DNA from 2 places in the Paenibacillus sp. MMS20-IR301 genome. Region 1 is predicted to be linked to the other one. Evidence: riboswitches for the same ligand, from Rfam matches in the RefSeq annotation. Region 1 holds a riboswitch; the other holds the start of a gene.
The links. Region 1 has a riboswitch for thiamine pyrophosphate ahead of LOS79_RS22915 (ABC transporter substrate-binding protein). Riboswitches for the same ligand answer to the same signal wherever they lie in the genome.

Region 1 (8,646 bases):
TGCACACTCTCCGGTATCTGCATCACCATGAAGCCTTCCCCGGCTTCAGCCTTGTCGCCGATAAAAGCAACAATGGCGAGCGGATCACGCGCAGCGCTTTTTTTCATAAAGGCAATGGCATCAGCGGGACTCCACTGCAAAGGAATCGCCTGCTCCTTCAGTTCAGGAAGCCTGGAGGACAGCTGTACCCGGGTGGTTCCCTTGCCGTCTACCCAGAACATTCCGGCAAGCGGATATTCTGTGCTTAGCTGCCCGAGCCGTTCATCAATAGCCTCCGGCTCCTGGCCGAGCAGCTGCTGCGCTTCCTGATGCCACTTCACTTCTAGCTCGCTGATGTTGGAATATGGCGTATGTTCTGCCGCCGGCTCCCCCTGATTCAGACTGGCGAAGATATTGTAGCCAAGAAACAGCAGGGGAATGAACACAGGGATGAACAGAAGCGCGACGATAATAATCAGCAAGTAGCGGGAGAGCAGTGAGCGGCGCGGAAAGATGCGGTATTGCCCCGTCCGCTTCACGGCCGCACCCGGTAGCCGATGCCCCGCACCGTTTCGATAATCTCCGGTGCCGCCGGGTCCAGCTCCAGCTTTTCACGCAGATAACGGATATGTACCATAAGTGTCTTGTCGCCTTCGATATAGCTCTCGCCCCAGACCGCTTCATAGATCTGCTCCTTGGTGAGAATCTGGCCGAGATGGCGCAGCAAATAGGAGAAAATCTGAAACTGCTTACCTGTAAGCATAATTTCCCGGCCGCTGGCTGCCTCCCTGATCACACTGCTGCCCGGTTCAACTATCAGATGCCGCAGCGCGAGCGGAGCAGATGCTGCTGTACCGCTGCGTCTTAAGAGGACTTCAATCCGTGCAGCCAGCTCATCAGGATGAAACGGCTTGGTAAGATAATCATCAGCGAACTCCAGCCCCTGCAGCTTGTCATCTATTGAGGTCCGTGCTGAGAGCATCAGGATCGGCAGACCCGGATACGCCCGCTTCAGGCGCTGGCCGACAGTGAACCCGTCGAGACCGGGCAGCATGACATCCAGAATAGCCAGCTGACAGCCCTCCGCTGCTTCCAGCACACCTTCCCCGCTCTCCAGCCAGCGGACAGCATATTCCCTTTCCCGTAAATCGGCCGAAACGGCAGTTCCGATTTCACGCTCATCCTCTACGTACAGCAATGTAACACCCACTATTCTTTCCGCTCCCTTCTCTCCCAAGGCTTGGCTGCCCATAGCCGCACTCCTCATATTACATAACAAATCCCCGGAAGCAGGCAGCAAGCATACTGCACTCCGGGGAGAATAATCCTGCATCATTCAAGCACTGAAACCGAAATGAGCCGGCGGCTTGTCCTCCGGTTTCCCGAAAAGATAACCCTGACCCAAATCCATGCCGATATCCCGGCAGAACAGAAACTCCTCACGGCGTTCGATTCCTTCCGCAAGCACACTTGCGCCGAAATCCCCAGCCCGGGAGACAATCTCCTTAAGGATGATTTGCTTGTCCGTATTCTGATCGCAGAAGCTGATCAGCTCGCGGTCAATCTTAACATAATCCGGCTGCAGGCTGGACATCACCTCGACCGTTGAATACCCGGCACCGACATCATCCAGCGCCACCAGCATCCCCTGCTGGCGGTATTCGGCAAAAATCGCGCGAAGATGTGAAATATCGCTGATTTTCTCCGTTTCTACGACCTCAAACACATAATCCTCAGGGTTCTGATCCAGCCGCTGAATCGTCTCAAACGTATGGGTTAGACAATACTTCGGATTATAGATGGAGGATGGCAGAAAGTTAATGAACCGTTTGATGCCCTTGGGCAGTAATCGGGTACTGGTCTCAATAGCCGAGATCCGGGCTGCCCGGTCCAGAAAGGAGTGAAAACCTGTGCGCCGGGCAATCTCAAACAGCTCATAGGGCTGAAAGTAGCTGCCATGCGGCAGCGGCCGCAGCAGCAGTTCGAAGCCTACAATCTCTTCCCTGAAGTCCACAATCGGCTGCATAAAGCTGCAGAAATCATGGCTCATTATAATGGATACCAGATTCTCACTGGAAAAGCGGACCTTCAGCTGGTCCAGTGTAAGCCAGCGGTCCCTGGAGCCGGCGGCACCACTGCCCTTGATGCATAAGGATAAGGCTGGCTCATGCTGCCGCTGATACAAATCCAGCAGCTCAATCAGCCCGAGCAGATCCTCCTTGCAGGCATAGGGAATGATGCAGGTCCTTCCGGTTCCATACACATCATATCCTGCAGCCCTGACCGCAGCGGCAAGCGGAACAGAATAGGGGCGCAGCTTCAGCTCCCCTTCGTCTTCTATCGGGTCAATGTCAGCGCAGTCAACACAATTCATGGCAATCCCCTCCGCCTCAGGATGTCGAAATACTCACGCAATTATAGCATGATTTCCCATATGCCATCTATGATTCGGGGGAGATAGGCGGCGCAATAATTATTTTACTGATCCGGCCGCAGTCCGCTGCCATACGCCATTCTCCTTGTTGCTGCCCGTATATTCAATTCGTGCCGGGGCAAGCTCAAGAATGACATAGTCCGGATCATCCGGGCCTTTGAACCACTGTTCCAGTGCCTTGTTCCAAACCTTGGCCCGGAGGCCTTCGTTCTTGCTCACAGTCACTGTAGCTTCAATCTCCACTACATCCTTGCCTCCGCCCTGTTCATAGCCGAGCAGCAGACAGGCATGCGGATTAGTCTGCAGCTCCTCGACTTTATGGGTGCGGCGGTCCGTAGCCAGGTAAATATCCAGCCCGTCATGAAAAACAGCCATATAACGCACCTTCGGTTTGTTGCCGGCTTCGATGGTGCCGAAGGATCCGAACTTGTTGTCATCCAGCGCCTGCACGATTTTCTTCTCCAGCTCTTGTTGCTCCATTGTCATAAAACCCCTTCCTGATCAGGTGAATATAAGTTTGTATATTCACTTCCGCAATTTGGATTTATTATAAAAACTGTGCCTTGTGTAGTGTACCCGCCCGGTTCATATTGAATCCCGGAGCCGACTCATAAATTCAACCAGAAGGAGCTTCTCCCCTTGAAAAAATTAATCTGGATCGGCTGTCTCTCCTATTTCGTCATCGGTCTTGCACATGTCGTGCTGGGCTCTATTCTGCCGGTGCTGCTCCAGCATTATGACCGCAGCTACAGTGCCGGAGGCGAGCTGATCTTCAGCCAGTTTGCCGGTTTCCTCGCCGGTGTGCTGGTCTCACCGCTCTTGAACCGCCGCTTCGGCAAACGCGGCGGCATACTAATCGCCACCGGCCTGCTGCTCGTTGCGGAAACCGCCTATGCGTTCCTCCCGCCCTGGGGCTGGATGTACGTTATCGCTGTAGCCGCAGGCTTCGGCTTCGGGATGATCGAGGCCGTCATCGGCACGATCATTATTGCAGCCGTCACAGAGGGCACGGCCATCGCCATGAGCCGGCTGGAGGTGCTGTTCGGCGTAGGCGCACTGCTTATGCCGCTGATTGCCAGCCCGCTTATCGCCGCCGGCTACTGGAGGCTGGCTTTTCTGATTGTTGCCGCCTTCTCCCTCATCTCCCTGCTCTTCTGGGCTAAAGGCGGCTTCGGGAAGCTGCAGGCGGTGCTGGATGAGCGCCCGCCGCGCCAGGCAGCAGGCAGCATCCGAACCCGGTTCAGCCAGCTGCCGTACAAAGGCAAACAATGGGTCCTGCTTGGCCTGTTCATTGTTTTCTTCTTCCTCTATGTAGGCACGGAGATGAGTCTGGTTAATTTCATGCCGGCGATCTTTATCGCCAAGCTGGGCATGAGCGAGGCTTCGGCGGCACTGACCGTCACCTTCTTCTGGCTGGCCATGTCGGCCGGCAGGCTGTTCGCAGGCAGTATTGCCGAGCGGTTCTCTTACCGCCTTTATGTGCTGGTCAGCTGCTTTGCCGCACTGCTTTTACTGATTATTTTCCCGTTTACCGAGCACCGGATTGCCGCATTTGCCGTCATTCTGCTGCTTGGGCTGTTCATGTCCGGCCTCTTCTCCATCGCCCTCGTCTTCTCCAGCAAGCTGCTGCCCGGAGCCGAGGAATCCACACCGAGCATCATGATCGCCTCCGGCGGAATCGGCGGGGCGGTATTACCGCTCCTCACCGGCTGGTCCATGGATCATCTGCAGCTTGCACAGACATCGGCGCTCCTGGCCGCGCTCGCCGGCGCATTATTCCTGCTTAGCGTGGCCGCATGGAAAATCGGGTAATATAGCAGGCAGGATCATTATTCTGATTATAAGGACGGAGTCCAATATGGCTGAGCAGCAATCCGGACAAACTGAATTTGCGAACGAACCCACGCTTCATACAGCACTCTTGCAATTCATTTTCCCGTTCTCCATTAAGACGGGAGAGGACAAGGAGCTGATTGGACGCCTGCGCGAGGACGGGTTTATGCCTTTTTTTCTGGACAATAAAGGTTTGGAGCATGCTTATTACGGGGAAAAGCACTGTGTCTCTCATGAGAAAATGGAGCGCAGCTACCTGCCGTTTGCCGCCCATGTACTGTTTCCGCGTGAGAAGGATACCGACTCCTTCCGGCGCTTCTCCCGTGCGAACAATCTGGACTGCCGGCTCGACATGCCGCTTCAGCCTGTGAATTTCCGCGTGCTCTCCACCGATGTGTTCATCTGCCCGTTTCAGCTCGGCTTCCTTAATGTCAGGGTCGAAATCCGGGAGGAGCATCTCCCCTTCAGCATAGCGGTGGAATTCGCCGACCGCTTCCGTATGCTGGAGGATGTTTCTTATCAGGATAAACAGACCCGTATCCACTGCGAGGATAAATCATTCGATCAGGTAGAGGATTTCGTATTCAAGGATCTGGTGTCCGGCCTGGAGCCGTTTCTGGACCCTGCGGAAATCAATGGCGCATATTTTGAAACCTTGCCTTTCTTCGTCGATGAGCGGATGCTGGTACAGGCTTTTTACGGCTTTGACCGCCGGGAGGATGACGATGAGATCAGTGTGGAGCTGCGTTACCGGGCCTCCCAGCTGGATGGGCTGAATGTGGAGAACAGGCCCTATATGAGTGCCAGCGATCCCGAATATATTGAGCAGTATACCCGTGAGCATTGCTACAGCCGCTGGGGACCGGACACCTATTACATGACCAATGAGCAGACCTTCTGCTGTCTGAGCCGGGCTAAGCCGGACGTCGCCACCCAGTTGATCAATCAGATGTACGGCGAGTATTATTACGGCTTCCTGTTGAGTATTTTTCATAAAATCGTGCTCCTGAAGCTCGCCAACCTGCACTCCCGGCTGCGCATCAACCACGATTCCGATGAAATCGAGAATCTGATTTTCCTGATCAACAAATTTTCGGCCAAGTTCTATTTTCTGGAGCTGATTTCGCAGTCGCAGGGCCGGGAGATTTTTTTCCAGCTGCGGAAGGTGTACGGCAATGATGCCCTCTTTGATGAGGTGAAAATGACGCTGAATGACCTGTTTCAGTATCAGGATAAATTCCAGGCCAAGCGGCGGGACACGCTGCTCATGGTACTCACTGTGTTTACGGTGGTCAGCGGGATTTACGGCATGAATCAGGTCATCGAGGACTTGAAGGGAAAGATCGACTGGGGCAAAATGCTGGGATACTCCCCGTTTGAATATTTCGCCCTGTTCCTCACCTTTTCAGGGATTGCAGTCAGCCTCGGGCTGACGTTCAGAGAGGCCTGGAACGCAGTACGCAGCCGCCGCAGAAAACGGTTCTATGATAAAGATTAAGGGTCATAGACTGGACAACCGGCAAAGTGCCGTCTATAATACACCGTAAGAACATAGCAATACCCGTGAACTTCATAGAACCAGGGGTGCTGGAATTGGCCGGCTGAGATTGTATCCCGCAAGCAGAAATGGCAGAACGTCCGTAACAGGAGGGTATCCATATCTGCGGAAAGATACTGACCCTTATACCTGATCTGGATAATGCCAGCGTAGGAATTTTCATTCAATTACAGCCCCTTTACGGGTCCTGCATTGAACCCCCTTGCGCAAGTAACTGGCGTCCCGGATCTCCGGGGCGCTTTTTTGGTATGCGTTATTCTGAATTTTGGAAGACTAGGGATTGCTGGAAGGAGAGAGATAAGGAATGGGAGTCAAAAAAACATTGCTGCTCGTGCTCAGCTGCCTGCTTGTAATCATGATAGCCGGCTGCGGAGGCGGGAACAACAGCGGGAACGCAGCGGGCAACGGCGGAGGCGGCGAGCCTGCCGCCGGGAACAGCACGGCTGCTCCTGAGGCAACCGCCGGCACGGCTACTGAGGCACCGGCGGCGTTAATCCCGGTCAAGATCGCCCTGGACTGGACACCAAACACGAATCACACCGGCCTGTACGCCGCTAAAGAGCTGGGATATTACGCCGAGGAAGGCCTCGACGTTGAGATCGTGCAGCCTGGCGCTGCCGGCTCCGATACGATGGTCACCTCCGGCGAAGCCCAGTTCGGCATCAGCGCGCAGGAGGCACTGACACTGGCCCGCCTGCAGGATGTGCCGCTCGTATCCGTCGCTGCCATCATTCAGCATAATACTTCAGGCTTCGCCGCTCCGAAGGACCGGAATATTAAGACGCCGAAGGATTTTGAAGGTAAAACTTACGGCGGCTGGGGTTCTCCGGCAGAGGAAGCAGCCATGAAAGCGATCATGGACCCTGAAGGCGGAGATGTCTCCAAAGTGAAGCTGGTGAACATCGGCGAAGCCGATTTCTTCACCGCCGTGAAGCGCGATATTGACTTCGCCTGGATTTTCTACGCCTGGACCGGTATCGAGGCCGAACTGCGCGGGGAGCCGCTGGACATGCTGTACCTGAAGGATTACGCGCCGCAGCTGGATTATTACACGCCGGTGCTGACGACCAGCGAGAAGGAAATCGCCGAGCATCCTGAAGTGGTGAAGGCCTTCCTCAAGGCTACGTCGAAAGGGTATCAGTATGCAATCGATCATCCGGAAGAAGCGGCTGTAGTGCTGTCCGATGCCGTGCCTGATCTTGATCCTGAGCTGGTTCTGGCCAGCCAGAAATGGCTAAGCCCGAAATATAAAGACGATGCCGCCCGCTGGGGTGAGCAGAAGCTGGAAGTATGGCAGAATTATGCCGACTGGATGTACGGTCTGAAGCTGCTCGACAAGCCGCTGGATGCAGCAGGTACGTTTACAAATGAATTTTTGCCGGAACAGTAATTTACAGGAACCATATCTTACAGGAACGATAACCTACCCGAGAGGATTGATTAATAATGGCTAATACACTGCTCAGCATTCAGGTAATTCCCAAGACTCCTAATAATGAGGACTCCATCCCTTACGTGGACACGGCAATTGAGGTAATTCAGCAGTCGGGGGTTAAGCATCAGGTGAATCCGCTTGAAACGACGATGGAGGGCGAGCTTACCGAGCTGCTTGAGGTTGTGCGGCAAATGCATGAGGCATTGATTGCCAAGGGCAGCCCAAGCGTGATCTCGCAGATCAAAATCGCCCATAACCCGGGCGGCATCAGCATGGACAAGCTGACGGAGAAATACCGGCCGTGAGAAGCACCTGGAGACTGATCTGGCCGCCCCTTGTGGCGGTCATCTTTTTTCTGGGCGTCTGGCAGTTAGCGGTCTCCCTGTTCCATATCCCGGCCTATCAGCTCCCGAGTCCGGCGGATATTGCGCGTGAAACGAAGGGTAATGCTTCCGGCATCTGGGCCCATACGGCGGCTACCCTCCGGCTGACCCTGGTCGGCTTCCCGGTCGGCACAGGTATCGGCCTCATTGTAGCCCTGCTGCTGCATCTGCTGCCCTGGCTTAAGCGGGCCATCTATCCGCTGCTGATTCTCAGCCAGAATGTGCCTTCCATCGCTCTTGCACCGCTGCTGATTGTCTGGTTCGGCTTCGGGCTGCTGCCTAAGATTGTTCTAATCACTCTCGTCTGCTTTTTTCCGGTCGCCGTTGCCGCTATGGGCGGGCTGGCGCAAAGTGACGGGGTAATGATGAATTATATGAAGATGGCCGGGGCAAGCAAATGGCAAATCTTCACCAAGCTGGAGCTGCCCGGCTCCCTGCCCGCGCTCTTCTCCGGACTCAAAATCTCCGCAACCTACGCCGTCATGGGCGCCGTCGTTGCCGAGTGGATTGGCGCAGACAAAGGGATAGGCTATTATCTGCTGCTCCAGAAAGCTTCTTACCGCGCAGACCGGATGTTCGTCGCCATTGCCGTTATTGTGCTGCTGAGCCTCGTGCTGTTCGCACTGATTGCGCTGCTGGAGAAGTGGCTGGTGCGCTGGAAGCCGCGTAAAGAGGCATAGCCTTTATGGAAGGATATTCACCCGGAAGCAGCCTGCTTACGGGCAAAGAAGAACGGAGGGTCCGACTTGTCTCATCTTACTGATATTAAACTTACCAAGACGGACGGTATTGACACCAGCCGCCTTGAGCACCGGAACATTACGCCTGCACTGGAGGTCAGCGGGGTCTCGAAGACCTTCACCCACCGCCGCCGGGAAACCCCGGTCCTCCATGATGTCTCGTTAAAGGTAGCGCCTCAGGAGTTCGTCTCCATTGTCGGCCCGTCCGGCTGCGGCAAAAGCACCCTGTTCCACATTATCGGCGGCCTGACGCTGCCCGATGCCGGAACCGTCCGGATGGACGG
Region 2 (8,646 bases), 3.0 Mb from region 1:
AATTCTGTGCCGCAAACTGCTGGCTTATATTAGCTACTCGGTTCACCCGGGCTCCCACCTTTTACGGAAGTAATTCTATCTCCGCAGAGTATTAGTAATCGTTACGATATAAGCATAACAAACTTGTCAAGCAATGAAAAGGCCTGACACCACTATGACAACAAGAGATTATTCCGGAGGAGTTCATTTGTGCCTAAGCCGGATTGTACGCTTCCCCATATCTTATATAGACTAAATCTCTTGAAAGTGAGGATGATCCGGATGGCGAAAGTTAGACCTAAGCAGACAGGGCAGCTTGTAACAGGCCGTGTGCTGCGCAGAGTTGCCGCGTCCATGCTGCCGTTCTACCGGAAAATAGCCGGAGACCGCAGGTTCGCCGCAGAATGGACAACTGCCGTAATCTCCGCAGACCTGGATCTGATGGGCAGACTGCTCGCCACGATTCCCGCCCTGGCCGGAGCAGAAAATTACGGAACGAACGGTATCGGCTACTTCATCTCCTTCCCCTTCCCGCTGCCGGTTGCCTTCTATACCAACGGAACTACGATTCCTCCGGGAACGGTGCAGTTCACCTTTAATACAAACGCCCACCGCAGCATTGCCAAGTCCGTAATCCCCCTGTACCGTGAGCTTGCGGTCAGCAGCCGCTTTGCCGAGAGCCTTGCTGCGGCTATCCGCAGGAAGAACAGCCGTGCAGTGACGGCAATGATACGCAGCAGGGTTACAGCTGACTCGCTTAAATCGGTTACGATTGAAGAAAACGGCGTGGCCTTGCTGTTCAGAACCCGGTTCAGCAAATATCCGTACCGCAACCTGTTTTTTCAGGAAATGATGTGAAGACTGCAACCTTTACGGCATCCGGAGCGTCAAAGTAGGCAAGCAGAAGCGGTATCTCCTCCTCTTAGGGACGGTTCCCGCTTCCGGACGGCCAAGCGGCCCAACCTACACATCCGAGGTGGAATTCAAATGAAGATCAAAAAGAGCGCAATTACAGCGGTTACAGCGGCAGCGCTGCTCTCCTTCTCGCTCGGCGGGCAGAGCTTTGCAGCGGCGGGCACATTCAAGGATATCAGCAACGTAACAGGCAAGGATAAAATCAGCTCGCTTAAGGAGTAAGGACTGATTAAAGGCATCTCGGACACCCAGTTCCTCCCCTCCTCCAAGGTTACTGTGGCTCAGGGAATACAGTTCATCTCGGGCGGACTCCAGCTCAGCCTTGCTGCTATTGACTTCAACAAGGCCCCTGTGGCCAGTTCCATTTTCTCCAAGGTAAAGGATAACAGCTGGTATGCTGAAGCCTTCATCAATGCGCACTATAACGGTGTAGAGATTCCTGCGGATATTGACCCGGCGAAGCCGATTACCAAAGAGCTGTTCACGAACCTCCTGATTCAGGCCGTAGAGAAGGCCGGGAATCTGCCGATGATCAATATTGTCCCGGCTGACATTACGGATGCCGACGCGCTGAATCCTTCCTACCAGGGCAGTGTTCAGCGGTCGCTGAAGTACAAGATCAATACGCTGGATGAGAGCGGCAAATTCAATCCGAAGAGCGAGCTTACACGTGCTGAAGCAGCCGTAATGCTCTACAACGCGCTTGAATATCTGAATTCCCCTGCGACATAACTGCAACAAAGACAGCCCGGAATTCCCCTTCCGGGCTGTCTTTCTATGCATCATTGCCTGTGTCCTTCAGCTCACTCTTCACCGCTGAGCCGGTTCAGGAACTGCAGTGCACGCGGATTACGCGTCTGCTCAAGCACCTGCTGCGGAGTTCCCTGCTCCAGAATGACCCCGTTATCCATCAGAATAATCCGGTCAGCCACATCAGCCGCGAATTTCATCTCATGGGTGACAATAACCATCGTCATCCCTTCACGGGCCAGCTGCCTGATTACTTTCAGCACCTCACCGACCAGCTCCGGATCAAGCGCCGAGGTCGGTTCATCGAACAGCAGCACCTCAGGCTCCATAGCCATTGCCCGGGCAATGGCTACCCGCTGCTGCTGGCCGCCGGACAGCTGGTGCGGATACGTATCCGCCTTGTCAGCCAGTCCCACCTTCTCCAGCAGCGCGAGCGCCTTCGCCCGCGCTTCCTCCTTGGACCGCTTCTGCACCGTCACCTGTCCCTCCATTACATTGCCGAGGGCCGTCATATGCGGAAACAGGTTGTAGGACTGGAAGACCATTCCAGTCTGCTGGCGCAGGGCCAGCAAGGAACGCTGCGGGATTTTGACGCCCGGAGTGAATTCAAGCCGGATTTTATTTACGGTCAGCCGGCCCTTGTCAGGAAGCTCCAGCAGGTTGAAGCAGCGCAGCAGCGTTGTTTTCCCGGAGCCGGAAGGTCCGATTATCACCATCACCTGGCCATGCTCGACCGTGAGATCAACACCCTTCAGAACCTCCAGCGGCCCGAAGGATTTATGCAGTTGCCGTATTTCAATCATAGGTCTTCCTCCTTAACCGGCCGAATAACGGTCCAGCCGTTTCTCCAGGTATTTCTGCAGCACCGACAACACCGAACAGAACAGCAGATAGAACAGCCCGGCTTCACAATAGAGCAGCAGCGGTTCGTAGGTTGTGGCTGTGATCTGCTGTGCTTTTCTGAACATCTCCACGTAAGTGATGCTGGCGGCAAGTGAGGTGTCCTTCACAAGACTGATGAAAGAGTTCGATAAGGGCGGTACCGAAACACGGGCAGCCTGAGGCAGAATTACGCGCCGCAGCGCCTGCCCCCGGCTCATGCCGACGGAGAACGCAGCCTCCCATTGACCTTTATGTATGGACAGAATAGCCGCCCGGACAATCTCCGACGAATAGGCTCCGACACTTAGGGTGAAGCCGATAACGGCTGCAATGAACGGATCAAGCACAATCCCGACTGACGGAAGGCCATAGAAAATAATAAACAGCTGCAGCAGCAGCGGTGTTCCACGGATCACCCAGACGTAGAAGCCGGCGATCAGCTTCGGAATCCTCCAGGAGGATAAGCGGACCAAGGCTGTAATTACAGCCAGTGTAAGCCCGAGTACAAAGGAGACCAGCGTCAGCGGAATGGTAAAAGCCACCCCGGCTTTGAACAGAGGCAGCAGTGAATCGAGGAATATTTGTATTTTACGGTCATCCATCTCTCTGACACCCTTCCCGGACAAGCAGGACGGAGACTTCCGGCTCCGCCCCTGTCCATAAGTTACCTGAGCTTATTTCGATACGTCAGCTCCAAAATATTTCTCGGAGATCTTCAGGTACGTTCCGTCACTGTGAATTGCTGCCAGCGCTTCGTTCACTGCCTGAACCAGTTCGTCATTGCCCTTCAGGAAGACAGCTGCACTATGCGAGCCTTCAGCAATCTCATCCACCTGCTTGATCTTGATATCCGGCTTCTGCTTCTTCAGATCCAGGAACGACAAGCCGTCATTAACGGTTGCATCAATCCGTCCGGAGGTCAGCAGATCAATCGCCTGGTTAAAGCCTTCGGTAGATACAATTTCCGCACCGTTGTCGATAGCAATCTGCCCAAGGTTGCTGGTCAGGGACTGGCCGGCTTTCTTGCCTTTCAGATCAGCAAAGGTCTTGATATCCTGGTTGTCTTCAGGTACGATCAGCACCGCTTTGGATACGATATACGGGTCAGAGAAATCGTATTTCTCTTTGCGCTCATCCGTAATGGAAACTTCATTGAAAATGGTATCGAACCGCCCCGCATCCATCCCGGCAAATATGCCGTCCCATTGGGTTTCGATGAACTCCGGTTCCACGCCCAGACGTTTCGTCACTTCTTCAGCAATCTCTACGTCAAAGCCGGTCAGCTTGCCGTTCGCATCATGGAACGTGAACGGAGCATAAGTACCCTCGGTTCCGATCCGCAGCTTGCCGCTGGCCTTAACAGCCTCCAGGCTATTCTGCTCTGCCGGTGCCGCATTATTACCGGCAGCTGCCGTAGGCTCTGCTGCATTCCCCCCGGTTGCTGCACTATTATTATTGTTGCTGCCGCAAGCCGCAACCGCCACCATGGTCAGGAGCAGTACAAGTGTCAGGCTTAATTTCTTCATTAGATTAATCCCCTCTCATCTTTTCTCTTTAGGTCCCGGATGTTCCGGCAAAATGAATAGTAACATCGCCTTACTGCACGCGTCAATACTTTTTCCGATTATTTTTATCGGATTTATATTATTTTGTATTTTTGATAGTTTAGCTTACCCAAATTCCCGGTTATACATCAGCGGACGGGCAGATAATCTGCACGGAGAACCGGGAAATGGCACTGCTGAATATGCAAAACAGCGATCCTCCGGGTAACTGGAGAATCGCTGCTGTATTAAGCGGTTAGCACGCTGCTTCTAGCCGTGCATGATTTCAGGCACCGGCTTGTCCCGGCTGCTTCCGGCTTTGCGTCCCCGGCGCAGCAGCAGTCCGAGCACCGCGCCGCCCAAAGCAACAAAGATCATAATATGGAAGGTATCTGCGAACCCTTGAGCCAGGACAGTCTGCTTAGCCATTGTAAGAGCTTCCTGCGAGGCACTGGCAGTGTTCTGTCCGGCTGCCGCTTCCTGCATCTCCGCTCCGCGCGCTGCAGTTCTGGAGGTTAGAATGGTAACAAGTGTCGACACCGCCAGAGAATTAATGACCTGCTGCATGGAATTCGTGAGCGAGGTTACGCGGTTGACCAGATGGACGGGCGCTTTATTGAGCAGATGGGTGTTCATCGGCATCATCATAAGCCCCATCCCGGCACCGCACATGATTAGCGGAAGAATAAGCTCCCGGCTCTGGGTCGTCAGATCTACATGGGAATACTGGAAAAGCGCCCCGGAGACCAGACTCAGGCCGCAGACGACGAGCCAGCGAACCCCGATCCGGTCGAACAGAATCCCGGCAACCGGCATCATCAGTCCCGAGGCAACGGCCTGCGGCAGCAGCGCCAGACCGGTATCGAAGGCGCCGAACCCGCGCGCCTGCTGGAGAAATTGCGGCAGCAGAAATAACGCGCCGTATAAACCAAACTGGGCAATCCACTGGACGATAATGCCGGTGGTGAAATCAACCGACCGCAGAATCCGCAGCTCCAGGAGCGGGGTCCGGGAACGCAGCTCGGCAATCACAAAGGCAATTAATGCAGCTGCTCCAAGCGCCAAACCGGCCAGTGTCTTGTCTGAAGTCCAGCTGGCAGCGCCTTGACTGACCCCGTAAGTAAGTGAGGCAAAGGCCAGAGGCCCAAGAATCATCCCGAGCTTATCCATTCCGGGGACGCTTGTCCGTTTGGTACCCGGCAGCTTGCGCAATCCGATCAGCACACATATAATGCCAATCGGGATGTTGATCAGGAAGATCCAGCGCCAGGAATGGTACTCCACCAGCCAGCCGGACAACACCGGCCCGATGGCCGGAGCGAACAATACCGGAATTCCCATAATGCCCATCACAACACCGACCTTGCTCTTTGGTGCCAGCCTGTACACATAGGCCATGCCTACCGGGAGCACACAGCCCCCGCCCAGCCCTTGCAGAACACGGAAAGCAATCAGCCATTCTGCACTGCCGGGGGTTGCACACAGAATCGAGCCGGCTGTAAATACAATGACTGCAGTCAGGAAAACCGTCTTCGCCCCGAACCGGTCAGACAGCCAGCCCGACAAGGGAATCACTGAGGCCTGTGCAAGCATATATCCCGTAACAATCCACTGCAGGGTATGCAGATCGGTGTTGAAATCCACTACCAGTCTGGACAATGCCACATTCATTGCAGTACTGTCCAGCACAACCATAAATACACCGAAGATAATCGCCAACAGCGGAACTAGAATGCCGGACAGCCGGAATTCCTCATTCTCCCTTAAGGTCTGATCCATATTTCTGCTCCTCCTGGTCTGTCCGCAGGCTGCGTTGACCGGCGGACAGGTTTGTCTATATAATTGAGATAATCGAGCCATCGGACAACTGTCCGCACTTGCATTTCATAGTCTACGGACAATTGTCCGCTATGTCAATTCATTTTCTTTCGTTTCTGCAAATAGTGCAAAATAGTGCAAATAGAATATCTGTTACTGAAAGGTGATTTCATGAAAATAAACAAACCTGAAACCGGGCTTATGTCAAAAGCAAATACAGAAACTATTACGCCTTCTGTAAAAGAATCCGCTGATCCCTACGTGCAGCGGATTCTGGAAGCTGCCCGCCAGCTGTTCACCGAAAGCGGACTTGAGGCCGTCAGTATGCACCGTATCGCCAAGCGGGCCGGGATCGGCCAAGGCTCCCTCTACCGGCGTTACACGGATAAGGGGGAAATCTGTTCAGCCCTGCTGCTCGACAGCACGGAGCGGTTTCTCTCCGGGATGGAGCAGCAGCTTGCAGCCGGCACAGGCGGGTCATCTTCACTGGCCCGTCTGCAGAGCAGCATTGAGCAGGTAGTAGATTTCATTGAGCAGTATGCTGAGCTGCTGAACATGATCAAATCCGAGTTCACCGGCAAGAAGCAGCTTACCCAGTTTGAGCATCCTTTTTTCCAGCGGCTTGGGCTGATTATGGCTGAGCTGCTGCAGCGTGCATCTGCAGGCGGCGAGATTATCGGGATCGATCCCCGCTTCGCTGCCACCGCCCTCATCTCGGTCCTCAGCCCCGATCTGTATCTCTATGAACAGAAGCGCCACGGCTCTTCCAAGCAGGATATTTCCCGCGGAATTGTCACCCTGTTCGTAACAGGCTTGGCCGGGCGCTGAACAGCAAGGTCTTTACAAGCGGGGAAATTATGGTATATTAAGTAGCAATTACGAATTCAATAGCACCTGTTATTTCACTAGGGGAGTCGGCCGACTGAGACGGAGCTTAAGCTCCGGACCCTTGGAACCTGATCTGGATCATACCAGCGGAGGGAAGTGGAGCAGAATGTATATGCAGTTCCGCATCCGTGCGCAGCTTACTGTACCTTCAAGGCCCATTCATTTCCTCCGGAAATGGATGGGTCTTTCTTGTATTCGTAACGCTATTTCACTTAACCGGGAGGCCAGCTTCAACAGACTATGATTAACATTCATAACTTGTCTTATTCCTTTGATTCTGCACCGGGGAATCCGGTATTCGCCGGCCTCTCAATGAATATCCGACGCGGTGAATTCATCTCTGTCGTCGGCGCCAGCGGCTGCGGCAAAAGCACATTGTTCAAAATTATCGCCGGTCTTCTTGAGCCCGGCGGCGGTGTGCTGTCGCTGCGCGGCATACCTTCTTCTGCCCGGCAGCGGCTTGGTGAGGTAGGCTACATGCCGCAGCAGGATCTCCTGCTGCCCTGGCGGACGGTGCTGGGCAACTGCCTGCTGCCCTGGGAGCTGAACCGCAGCTGTTCCAGGGAAGAAGCTGCCGGCAGGATCCGGGACATGCTGCACCGCTTCGGCCTGGCAGAGGCCGGGAATTGTTATCCGCATGAGCTGTCAGGCGGAATGCGCCAGCGGGCCGCTATGCTGCGCACCCTCGCAGCCGGCAATGAACTGCTGCTGCTGGATGAGCCATTCGGCGCGCTGGATGCCATAACCAAACGCGGACTTCAGCGCTGGCTGCTGGAGTTATGGTCGGAGCTTAACAGGACCGTGCTGTTCATCACCCATGATCTGGAGGAAGCGCTGCTGCTCAGCGACCGGATCTATCTGATGAACGCAGGCGGCGGGGTAGAAGAATTCATCACCAATCTTCCCCGCCCCAGGCCGCATAGCCTGAATTATGAACCGCAGTTTACAGCAATGCGGCAGGAACTGGAGCTGAAGCTGAATGACAGCCAGCTTGCTTAAGAGACTGATAAGGAATTACGCCCCGGCGCTCCTGCTCTCGCTGCTGATTCTCACAGCCTGGGAGATTATAGCCCGCCTGGGGCTAACCCCCTCCTTCATCCTCCCGTCCCCGTCTGCAATCTGGACGGCACTGGCTACAGACCGCAGACTGCTGCTGACGGTTCATCTGCCCGCCACACTGCTTGAGGTTCTGGCCGGCTTCAGCCTGTCAGTAGTCTGCGGCAGCCTGCTGGGTACAGGCATGCATCTGTTCAGACCGCTGGCCAAAGCGCTGTATCCGCTGCTCGTCATCAGCCAGACGCTCCCGCTGATTGCCCTTTCTCCATTGTTCATTATGTGGTTCGGGTACACCTTGTGGAGTAAAGTAGCTATAGTCTTCCTTACGGCATTCTTCCCGGTAGTCGTCGGTACCTATGACGGGCTGGGCAAGAATACGCAGAGCTACAGGGAGCTGATGCTGACGCTAGGCGCGAACCGCCGGCAGATTCTTTGCAAAGTATCCGTTCCGCTGGCACTGCCCTCTTTCTTCTCCGGGCTGAAGCTGTCCGTTGTGTACTCGGTCATCGGCGCTACACTCGGGGAATGGCTCGGAGGCAGCCGGGGTCTGGGTTACTTCAGCCGGAGAATGGCCGGCAATCTGCAGAGTGCCGAGATGTTCGCTGCTATTGTTATACTGTCCGCACTTGGTATTGCAATGTTTCTCTGCATTGCCGGTCTGGAAACGATATTACTGAAGAAAAGAGGCCGTTATTCATGAATTCCCCTGTCATTTCCGGAAAGAAAGCCTGGCTGCCCTATATCCTGCTACTCTCTGTTCTGCTGGTTCTGCCGGGCTGTTCCGGCAATACCCCTCCGGCGGCTTCCGGCTCCA

Region 2: it holds a riboswitch for thiamine pyrophosphate, as region 1 does, so the genes downstream of both, LOS79_RS10405 (ABC transporter ATP-binding protein) here and LOS79_RS22915 (ABC transporter substrate-binding protein) in region 1, are expected to answer to the same signal.

The regions. Positions count from the first base shown of each region.
Region 1 covers NZ_CP135275.1:5,367,172-5,375,817, forward strand. The annotation lists gene LOS79_RS22885 (sensor histidine kinase) at 1-518, opposite strand, end outside; gene LOS79_RS22890 (response regulator transcription factor) at 515-1,231, opposite strand; gene LOS79_RS22895 (EAL domain-containing protein) at 1,316-2,353, opposite strand; gene LOS79_RS22900 (pyridoxamine 5'-phosphate oxidase family protein) at 2,453-2,893, opposite strand; gene LOS79_RS22905 (MFS transporter) at 3,053-4,225, shown strand; gene LOS79_RS22910 (hypothetical protein) at 4,272-5,744, shown strand; TPP riboswitch at 5,817-5,977, shown strand; gene LOS79_RS22915 (ABC transporter substrate-binding protein) at 6,109-7,194, shown strand; gene LOS79_RS22920 (thiamine-binding protein) at 7,251-7,544, shown strand; gene LOS79_RS22925 (ABC transporter permease) at 7,541-8,302, shown strand; gene LOS79_RS22930 (ABC transporter ATP-binding protein) at 8,387-8,646, shown strand, end outside.
Region 2 covers NZ_CP135275.1:2,339,724-2,348,369, forward strand. The annotation lists gene LOS79_RS10365 (ferric iron uptake transcriptional regulator) at 1-46, opposite strand, end outside; gene LOS79_RS10370 (hypothetical protein) at 262-837, shown strand; partial or broken gene LOS79_RS10375 (S-layer homology domain-containing protein) at 967-1,626, shown strand; gene LOS79_RS10380 (amino acid ABC transporter ATP-binding protein) at 1,698-2,447, opposite strand; gene LOS79_RS10385 (amino acid ABC transporter permease) at 2,460-3,128, opposite strand; gene LOS79_RS10390 (amino acid ABC transporter substrate-binding protein) at 3,201-4,052, opposite strand; gene LOS79_RS10395 (DHA2 family efflux MFS transporter permease subunit) at 4,341-5,849, opposite strand; gene LOS79_RS10400 (TetR/AcrR family transcriptional regulator) at 6,090-6,716, shown strand; TPP riboswitch at 6,786-6,888, shown strand; gene LOS79_RS10405 (ABC transporter ATP-binding protein) at 7,089-7,775, shown strand; gene LOS79_RS10410 (ABC transporter permease) at 7,756-8,532, shown strand; gene LOS79_RS10415 (ABC transporter substrate-binding protein) at 8,529-8,646, shown strand, end outside.